3 regions of the Bradyrhizobium sp. BR 1433 genome follow, and region 3 is predicted to be linked to each of the others. Evidence: predicted binding sites of a transcription regulator. Region 3 holds the regulator's gene; each other region holds the start of a gene.
What was found. The regulator LexA, encoded in region 3, represses DNA repair genes until DNA is damaged. The targets are predictions, from matches to a motif close to TGTTCNNNNTGTGTTCNG.
Positions count from the first base shown of each region.

Region 1: the regulator LexA is predicted to act here: its motif matches at 1,382-1,399, upstream of ACSKB9_RS02530 (single-stranded DNA-binding protein).
Region 2: the regulator LexA is predicted to act here: its motif matches at 1,501-1,518, upstream of ACSKB9_RS21415 (ATP-dependent Clp protease adaptor ClpS).

Region 1 is NZ_JBPUGG010000001.1:506,829-510,101, forward strand. It holds gene ACSKB9_RS02520 (outer membrane protein) at 1-97, opposite strand, end outside; gene ACSKB9_RS02525 (outer membrane protein) at 357-1,121, opposite strand; gene ACSKB9_RS02530 (single-stranded DNA-binding protein) at 1,571-2,062, shown strand; gene ACSKB9_RS02535 (DUF2306 domain-containing protein) at 2,321-2,719, shown strand; gene gyrA (DNA gyrase subunit A) at 2,944-3,273, shown strand, end outside.
Region 2 is NZ_JBPUGG010000001.1:4,400,993-4,404,265, reverse strand. It holds gene ACSKB9_RS21420 (AAA family ATPase) at 1-811, opposite strand, end outside; gene ACSKB9_RS21415 (ATP-dependent Clp protease adaptor ClpS) at 714-1,472, opposite strand; partial or broken gene ACSKB9_RS21410 (mechanosensitive ion channel family protein) at 1,783-3,273, shown strand, end outside.
Region 3 is NZ_JBPUGG010000001.1:837,114-840,386, forward strand. It holds gene ACSKB9_RS04150 (molybdopterin molybdotransferase MoeA) at 1-663, shown strand, start outside; gene lexA (transcriptional repressor LexA) at 909-1,613, shown strand; gene ACSKB9_RS04160 (hypothetical protein) at 1,870-2,298, shown strand; gene ACSKB9_RS04165 (hypothetical protein) at 2,444-2,671, shown strand; gene ACSKB9_RS04170 (ComEC/Rec2 family competence protein) at 2,668-3,273, opposite strand, start outside.

The DNA of each region.
Region 1 (3,273 bases), 330 kb from region 3:
TCACGTAAGGCGCGCGTGCCGCCATGTCGGCGGCCATTGCCGGTGCAAAAGCGCTCAGTGCAAACATGCCGGCCGAGGCCAGCAAAACATTCCTGATTTTCAAAGTCCGAGTCCCGTTTTCTTGCTCATTTTCTTGTTGTCCCTTCAAAGATTTTGAAGAGAGCGTCACAGCAGTGTCGCGTGACGTGCCGGTGCTTCTACAGAGAAATGCCGGAACGTGTGTATCCGCGAAACCACAACGCACCGAAAACGGCCCCGGTGAGGTGCGCGTGCGCACGCAACGAAAAAGCCGGCGCACAAACAAAAAGGCCGGCGCGAGGCCGGCCTTTCGTCTGGATCAAATTGGCTTGGCGCGATCAGTAGCGCGCGACGACCGGGCCACCCCACTTGTAGTTCACGCGGACGGTGACGAGGTCGACGTCCTGGCTATCGCGGATGGTGCTGTTCAGCGTACCGTTGGGGGCGATCAGGTTGTAGGTCTTGTCCTGCATGAACAGGTGGTCGTATTCGATGCCCGCGGTCCAGTTCGGCGCAAAGCCGACTTCGATGCCGGCGCCGACGGTGCCGCCCCAGCGGGTGTCGCTGGCGCTGCCGACCAGCACGCCGGTTGGGGTGAAGTAGGTGTTGAAGCGGTTGTCGGTCACCGCCGCGCCGCCCTTGGCGTAGAGCAGCACGTTGTTGATGGCGTAACCGATCTGGCCGGTGAACAGGCCGAACGCGTCGATCTTGGACTGGTTGGTGAACAGGCCCGGGAAGATCGCGCTGCCGTTGCTGCCCTTCAGGTCAGCCCAGTCGCCCTGCGCTTCAAGGCCGAACACCCACGTGCCGGCCTGCCAGCGATAGCCGATCTGGCCACCGGCGACGCCGCCCGTTGCATCATGGCAACCGTCCGAGGCGAGGAAGATGCCGGCCGGGAGCTGGTCCCAGCAATTGTGGCTCGAGCCCCAGCCGCCGTTGGCGCCGATGTAAAAACCGGTCCAGTCATAGATCGGGGCAACCACCGGGATCGGGGCAACCACCGGCGGCGGCGCCTTGGTGTAGGGGCGCGCAGCGAGGTCGGCGGCCGCTGCAGGCGCAGCAAACGCAATCAGAGCAACCGTACCGAGCAAAAACTTCTTCATTATCAGTCCCCCAACTCCCTGATCGGCTTCCAAACGGTCCCGAAGCACGATCCCAGACGCGAGCGCCCGCGCCATGGTTGGAGCTATACGCTGATTCAACCGGATACGCAGTCTCCCAAATGCAACACTCGCGGGAGAAGTATCGATAAGGCAAGCTACTGATTTGTTTGCTGTTTTGCTAAATCTTGCAGCCGGGCGTCGGCCTGCGCCGAGATCGACTGCCGCTCCGGCGGCACTGGCCGCTTCTACGGATGGTTGTGGCGAACAAAACTGGAACAGTGCCGGATCCGGTGCTATATCTCGATATCCGTGGATAACCGGCGCGACGGCAAAGGCGGCGAGCCGGCACCGGCGTATAGGGTCATCCACGACGCCTGCGACGTAAGTGGCGAAGGTTGAGAGTGGCGGCCGAATGTCCGGACGCCCGGTTTTTGAGTGGAGATGATGCGATGGCAGGAAGCGTGAACAAGGTGATCCTGGTGGGCAACCTCGGCAAGGATCCGGAAATCCGGCGGACGCAGGACGGCCGTCCGATCGCAAACCTTTCCATCGCCACCTCTGAAACCTGGCGCGACAAGGGCACCGGCGAGCGCAAGGAAAAGACCGAGTGGCACCGCGTCGTGATCTTCAACGAAGGCCTCTGCAAGGTCGCCGAGCAGTATCTGAAGAAGGGCGCCAAGGTGTACATCGAGGGTCAGCTGCAGACCCGCAAATGGACCGACCAGAGCGGCGTCGAGAAGTATTCGACCGAAGTCGTGCTGCAGGGCTTCAACTCCAACCTCACCATGCTCGACGGACGCGGTGGTGGAGGCGGCAGCTTCTCCGATGATGGCGGCAGCGATTTCGGCTCGGCCGGACCGGTCAGCTCGGCGCCGCGCCGCGCCGTCGCCGCGGGTGGCGGCAGCCGCAACAGCGACATGGACGACGACATCCCGTTCTGAGCAGCGGTCGCGCTTCCATCGATTTCGTCAGGCGTCGTTCCGTGAAGATCATTTCCCGGAACGGTCGTTGCGAACTGGACCGGCAATTTCCTCGTGTGGAATATGAGGATAACCCGGTAACTCTCTGTCAGAATGTCGGTGGTTCGACGTATAGGGATGCGGGTTCCCTGGACTTTGACACAGCCAGATGTAAATGATATTTACATTGGCCTGCGGCGTTTAATGCCTGGCCGCCAGCTTCACCCGAGGGCCGCCACTATGAGCCTCGCGCCATTGCTCGAAGCTGCGCCTGCGATCCCGCTCCACGCCTTTGCCGCGATGGCCGCCTTCGTGCTCGGCTCCATCCAGCTCGCCGCCCCCAAGGGTACGCTGCCGCACCGGACCCTGGGCTGGATCTGGGTGATCCTGATGCTGGTGGTCGCCGGAAGCTCGTTTTGGATCCATCAGATCCAGCTGGTTGGTCCCTGGAGCCCGATCCACCTGCTGTCGATCTTCTCGCTCGCCATGCTGGCGCTCGGCGTCACGGCCGCACGGAGCCACAATGTCCGCCGCCACAGGTTCACGATGATCGGCATCTTCTTTGGCGCACTGCTCATCGCCGGGCTGTTCACCTTCATGCCCGGGCGGATCATGCACGCGGTGGTCTTCGGCCACTGACGGGAGAGACAAGTAGCGAATGGCGGGTGGCGAATAGGGGATTTTTCCATTGCTGTTCGCCATTCGCCACGCGCTTCCCGACCAAGCCGTGGGAACCTTGGCGCTCCCCCCGTAAGTGCATGAAAAAACGAACGGAAAAACGGCTTGCCGGAGCCGCGCAAGGGTGGTTATCAGGCCCCCGATGGGCTATATGATTCCCCAGTAGAACCGACCGGATTTCCCCTTTGTCCGATAACGACGACCACAAGCCCGGCGAGCCGCCGGGACCCTCAGATATTCGTCCCGTTTCCATTCTCGACGAGATGAAGAAGTCCTACCTCGATTACGCGATGAGCGTGATCGTGTCGCGTGCGCTGCCTGATGCGCGCGACGGGCTCAAGCCGGTGCACCGGCGCATCCTCTATTCGATGCATGAGCAGGGACATACGCCGGACAAGAAATACGTGAAATCCGCCCGCGTCGTCGGCGACGTGATCGGTAAATATCACCCGCATGGCGACCAGTCGATTTACGACGCGATGGTCCGCATGGCGCAGGATTTCTCGCTGCGCGTG
Region 2 (3,273 bases), 3.6 Mb from region 3:
CGCGTCCGGTCTCGTCGGGCAGCGGCACCTCGATCGCCTGGTCGATGCGGCCGGGCCGGCCGGCCAGCGCGCTCTCGAGCTCTTCGGGCCGGTTGGAGGTCAGCACGAACAGGATGTCGCAATCCTCCTTCAGGCCGTCCATCTCGTTGAGCAGCTTGTTGAGCAGCGATTCCTCGCACGGTCCGCCCATGTCCTCGCGGTCGCGTGCGATCAGGTCGACGTCCTCGATCACGACCATGGTGGGCTGCAGCAGCCGCGCGAGGTTCATATAGGCGCCGAGCAGCCCGACCTGCTCGGCGGTGATGATCAGCGTGGTGTGATCCGGCAGGTTGGTGGCGAGATAGCGAATGGTGTGGGTCTTGCCGGTGCCGGGCGGGCCGTAGAGCAGGATGCCCTTGCGGGTCGACTGGCCGAGCCCGCGCAGCCGATCGCGGGTCTCGACAAAGCCGAGCACGTTGCGATCGAGCAGCCGCAGCGTCCGGTCCGGCAGGATCACGTCATCGCGCGCGACCGTCGGCAGGCGATGCACGGTCACGCCGCGCGCGCGGCCGCGATAGTCGGCGGCATCCTCCAGCGACAGGATCTTGCCGCGATAGGATCGTGCCGCGTGCACGGCCGCTTCCAACTCGGCAAAGGTTCGCTGCACCAAGGCGTTTCCGGCGACGCCTGCGGGCACCGCGAGCTCGATCCGCAAGCCCGGCTCGGTCTGATAATCACGATGGTAGCTGAGCAGCACCGCGTAGCGCAGCTCTCCGGTTTGGCATAGCCACAAGCCATTGGTCAGGCATTTCACCGACTTCAGGCTCGCCAACGTCGACGTCGTGATACTGCGGCGGCGCGATCGGCGGCGCGTTGCGGCTGTTCTCCATCAGCGAGGCAATCGCGAGGGTCTCATAGCGGTGTTGCTCATGAATGCCGAAGAAATGGATCGGCACATCGAACAACCTGTCGATCGCGATCTGAACGTCCGCTCGCATGTGACCGGGAAATTGTCGCGACCGGGTCATGATCTGATTGCGCGGCGTCCCGGCAAAATGCCAATCGAGCGCCATGAAGGCATATCTGAACTCCTCGCTCGGTAGATTTTCCGAGCTTGCCCGCGCGGCGATCAGGCAGTTGCCGCACAGGCAGACTGTCCGGCGGATGAGAAACACGTCGGTGACGGGCTCCAGCGCGCCACAGAGATCGCACGGCCGGGCCGCGTCGGCGGCCGATGCGGTGATCAGCAATGGATGCCCGTTGTTGCGGATCAGCTGTTGGGCGGACTCCAGCAGTGCCTTGGCCACCGTCGCGGGATAGGGGCCGCATGCGAATCCGTTCTGGGCCTCGATTCGCGCGGTGACGGCAACAGCCTCTTTCCGGGACTTGCCGAATACCGTGCGCAGCAGGTTGCGCATGAATTCTATCGGTGTCTCGTCGTCATCATGGATGAAGAGCCTGACCGGACCGTTCTCGGCAAAAACGTCGTGCATGAAACCCCCGAAACGCAATTGGGAACAAAAGAACAAAGTAAGAACATCACGGCGGCTCCTGTGCGTCAAGCGAAAGATTCTGCAGTCTCACCCCTGACGTGTAGTGAGCCGGCCGGGAACGCGCACTGGAAGTGTAAACGCGGCTCAACGCCTGTGACGATTGTGTTGCGGCAAATGCCAAGAGATGGCCGTCACAGCGGCAAACTTCCGACACACCATCGGGGCGAAAAGGAGTATCCGACATGGCGCGAGCGCGAGAGCAGATTCCTCCCAAGGGTTTGCGGTCGCGCAGTTATTTTATGAGGCCCTCGTGTCGCACAAACTTCGCCTTGCGCTGCTTCTCGTCTTCACTTTGTTCGTCTCTCCCGCGCTCGCGCAGCCGGCCGCCAAGCCGGCGCTGCCGCAACCCGCTACCGGCGACGCGCTGACGCCCGAGCAGGCGAAACGTGCACTCGACACGCTGCAGGACGACAAGAAGCGCGGCGAGATCATCAACACGCTGCGCGCCATCGCCAATGCCTCGCCGCAAGCGGCGGCACAGCCGGCGCCTGCGCCGGAGCAGCATTCGCCGATCCCGCTCACCGCCGACAGCCTCGGCGCACAGCTGTTGCTGATGGTGTCCGAGCAGGTCGGCGAGATGTCGCGCGAGGTCGCCGACGTCGCGCGCACACTGACGCATTTCCCGGCGTTCTACTACTGGTTCGTGCGCACCGCCAACGATCCGGCCGCCTATGGCCTCTTGATCGATATCGCCTGGAAGCTGGCGCTGGTGTTCGGCTGCGCGCTGGCCGTCGAATGGGTGGTGTTCTACTTCATCAAGCGGCCCGTCGCGTTCCTGGAAGCGCGGCTGCCGCAGACCGCGCGCGTGCCGGTACAGACGCTCGCCAGCGTCGATCCGCCGTCGTCGGTCGCCGACGTCACGCCGGCGCCCGAGTTGCAGCGGCGCCGGCTCAGTCTGGCGCGGGCCTGGCAGTCGCTGGTCCGGCTGCCCTTCGTGCTCGGCCGACTGCTGCTCGAATTGCTGCCGGTCGTCGTGTTCGGCGGCATCGCCACCGCGCTGCTCGGCACCGAGATCGGCGATCAATCGACCACGCGGCTCGTGATCCTTGCCGTCGTCAACGCCTATGTGTTCTCGCGCGTCCTGATTTGCGCGGTGCGCGCGCTGGCAGGGCCGTTCGGCCTGTTCCGCGTCCGTGCCGAGACCGCGGCCTATATCGAGATCTGGGCCCGGCGCATCGTCGCCGTCGGCGTCTCGGGCATCGCCTTTGCCAATGTCGCGCTGCTGCTCGGGCTGCATCGCGCCGGCTATGCCGCGCTGATCCGGCTCGTGATGCTGGTCGTGCATCTGTTCGTCGTCGTCATCATCCTGCAGTGCCGCCGCCAGGTCGCCGACGCCATCCGCGCGCCGGCCGATCGCACCGGGCTTGCGGCGCGAACGCGCAACCGTCTCGCGGCGCTCTGGCATGTGCTGGCGATCGCGCTCGACCTCGCGCTGTGGGCAGTGTGGGCGCTCAACATCCGCAACGGCTATTCGCTGCTGCTGCAATATTTCGTCGGCACTGTCGCGGTGCTGCTGGTTACCCGCCTCGTCACCATGGTGGTGCTGAGCCTGATCGATCGCGGCTTCCGCATCAGCCCGGAGTTGATCCAGCGCTTCCCAGGAACTCGAGACCCGCGCCAACCGCTATCTGCCGCTGCTGCGCAAGGTGGTCACGGCGGTGATCGCCTTCATTGGCTTCGTCGCGCTGCTCGAGGTCTGGGGCGTCGATGCCATCGTCTGGTTCTATGGCGGCCAGATCGG
Region 3 (3,273 bases):
GAGCTGGTGATGCCGGGCTCGCAGCCCGGTCCCGGCCAGATCGTCTATTCCAACGGCTACGCGCTGCGGGCGCTGGCGCGCGCCGAAGGCGCCGAGACCATCGACCTCGGCGTTGCCGCCGACACGGTAGAGGCGACCACGGCCGGTATCCGCCGGGCACGCGAGGCCCGCGCCGATGTCCTCATCACGACAGGCGGCGCCTCGGTCGGCGACCACGATCTCGTCAAGCGGTCGCTGGAAGCCGAGGGCGTCGAGATGGCGTTCTGGCGGATCGCGATGCGGCCCGGCAAGCCGATGATGCATGGCCGGCTCGGCGCGATGCGGGTGATCGGCCTGCCCGGCAATCCGGTGTCGTCCTATGTCTGCGCCTTCCTGTTCCTGGTGCCGTTGATTCGGGCGCTGAGCGGCCGGAAAGTGATTCATCATCGCCGCGCGAGCGCCCTGCTCGGCCGCGACCTCGCCGCCAACGACCAGCGCGAGGACTATCTGCGTGCGCGCCTCGAAGCGCGCGAGGACGGCACGCTGATCGCAACGCCGGTGACACAGCAGGACTTGTCGCTGCTCGGGAATCTCGCTGCGGCACGGGCACTTCTCGTGCGTCCGCCGTTCGCGGCGGCGGCCGTCGAAGGCAGCGAATGCGAGATCTTGACGCTACCCGAATAGGGCTTTCCCACCGCGCCGATTGTGCGTCGCCCGAGCGCGTTCACCGGAAATTAAGTGGTTGCGGAACACATATCGAACATATAGTGTCCGTTCATGATTTGTTTCGAGTACTGGTGTCTACAATCGGGAAGCCGCGTGGAAGCAGGTGCAACGAGCACGAGCTTCTGAAGTCAGGCCCCGCCTGCAGGCCCCACCAGAAGAGTTCTCGGAATCGAACGACGCTATCAACCGGGGGAATACTCGAGATGCTCACGCGCAAACAGTACGAACTTCTGCGTTTCATCAATGAACGTCTGAAAGAGGCCGGCGTACCGCCCTCCTTCGACGAGATGAAGGATGCGCTCGACCTGCGCTCGAAGTCCGGTATCCACCGCCTGATCACTGCGCTGGAGGAGCGCGGCTTCATCCGCCGCCTGCCGAACCGCGCCCGCGCCATCGAGGTCATCAAGCTGCCCGAACTCTCGGCCGGCGGCGGCAACGGTCGCCGCGGCTTCACGCCCAGCGTCATCGAAGGCACCCTCGGCCGGCGCGCCAGCACGCCGCCGATTGCCGAGGACGACGGCAACCGTCCGGTCGCGGTCCCCGTGATGGGCAGGATCGCCGCCGGTACGCCGATCGAGGCGCTGCAGACCCGCAGCCACACCATCAGCGTGCCGCCCGACATGCTCGGCGCCGGCGAGCACTATGCGCTCGAGGTGCGCGGCGACTCAATGGTCGATGCCGGCATCCTCGACGGCGACATGGCACTGATCCAGCGCAACGACGTCGCCAATACCGGCGACATCGTGGTGGCGCTGATCGACGAGGAGGAAGCCACCCTGAAGCGCTTCCGCCGCCGCGGCGCATCGATCGCGCTCGAGCCGGCCAACACCGCCTATGAAGTGCGCATCCTGCCGCCGAACCGGGTCCGCATCCAGGGCAAGCTGATCGGCCTTTATCGCAAATACTGAACTGCAAATACTTGCGGCGGCCGGGAACGAGCAACACGTCGGATCGTTCCTTGAAAGATAGCGTACCGTACGGCCTGTCCGATGCGCTCCGATACCTCTCGCGCAGCGTCGCGTGTTTGTGATCGGGGCGGTCTCGAACCAGTCGTACAATCGCCCAGAAACGAGCAGACGCTCGTTCGCTATCGTCCACTCTGGTAGAGGCCCTAATGCCTCAAGGAGAGGCACGGGTCGCTACCTCGAAATGAGGAGCCATCCGATGTGTGACTATAGTCTGCACGCCGTGGCATCGCGCCCCGCCATTGTCGGAGAGACGCTGATCACGACGACGTTCCGCGGCACGTCGACCCGCGGCTTTGCTTCGGAGAACGATCCCACTGTCGCGGTCTGCATGCTGCCGGGCACCGAACTCGCTTTCGCCGAGAACGTTCGCTACGACAGCCGCTGGATCTGGACCAAGACGCTGAACTATCGCGTCGGCGTGTTCAACGAAGTCGAGCCCGACGTGCCCGATCGGCATCATGACGCGGTCGAATTCCCCGACGGCAGCCATGTGCTGGTGACCCAGCTGGTCGAGGGACAGCGCGTCAGCGTGCTGCAATTGCCGGCGCTGCATCCGCCGGTCGAGCAGAAGCCGAAGGTTGTGGAGCGGCGGCCCTCCGCATTCGCAACGCTGTTTTTGGGTTGAGCGCATCGTCGCCGCGGAATGAGCTGTTCGGCGGCGGATGACCTAAGCAATTTCGGGCGACCCCGGACTCCCGCTTCCGGGGCGCAGAAGGAGATTTGCGTCGGCCGGCGCCTTGGCGCATCATCGGGCACGGAGGACGTGCGCGGTGGTCGATAAGGTCACATGGCAAAAGGCTGGACGCGTCACGGAACCGGGCCGCTATATGTTCCGGTTCGGTTGGCTGACAGTAACGGCCGACGACCTGAAAGTCTGGGAGCAATTTCCCGAGGCTTCCTTCACTCTCGTCAAGAAGCCCGACGCCGGCCCCGACTCCGACGAATATCATCTCGGCCTGTTCGAGCTGCCGAGCGGCCCCTCGCCAGACCACGGCTAATCATCGCCCTGCAGATCGGTCTCGGCCGGCGTCGCATCCACCGCAGGCCGCGGCGCGGGGGCGCGTAGCGTCGTCTCGCTCTCGCCGTCGCCGGGAACCGCCGGCGACCACGGCCGGTCGATCCCGCCGGGCTTGACCGCATCGACGACGTAGCCGTCCCTGCTCCGTCGCAGCACCAGCGCGCCGTGGCGGCGCAGCCGCTCGGCATCGATCACCGATGTCGCGCAGCCCTGCGGCGCCGGCCGCGTCGTCACGATCAGGCCTGCGCGCTCGCAGTCGTCCGCCAGCGCCTCCGGCCGGGTCGTCAGCGCGACGAAGGCGCCGCCGGGTCCCTGGGTCACGCAGCCGCCGGCATCGCAGGAGACGCCCTCGCCGAGCGACACATCGGTGGCGGTGCGCGCATCGGCGTCCGCCGCCAGCCACTCCTTGACGAGGAACGCATCCTTGGCGCTGTGCATCAGATGCAGCCGTCCGTCGCCGCCACGCACCGCGACGTTGCGGCCGTCGCCGGAGATCAGCACGTCCGGCTGCGGCACCCTGAGCGCCCAGACCGAAGCCATCAGCAGCAGCACCGCGCCCGACCAGCGCAGCGGCGTGCGCAG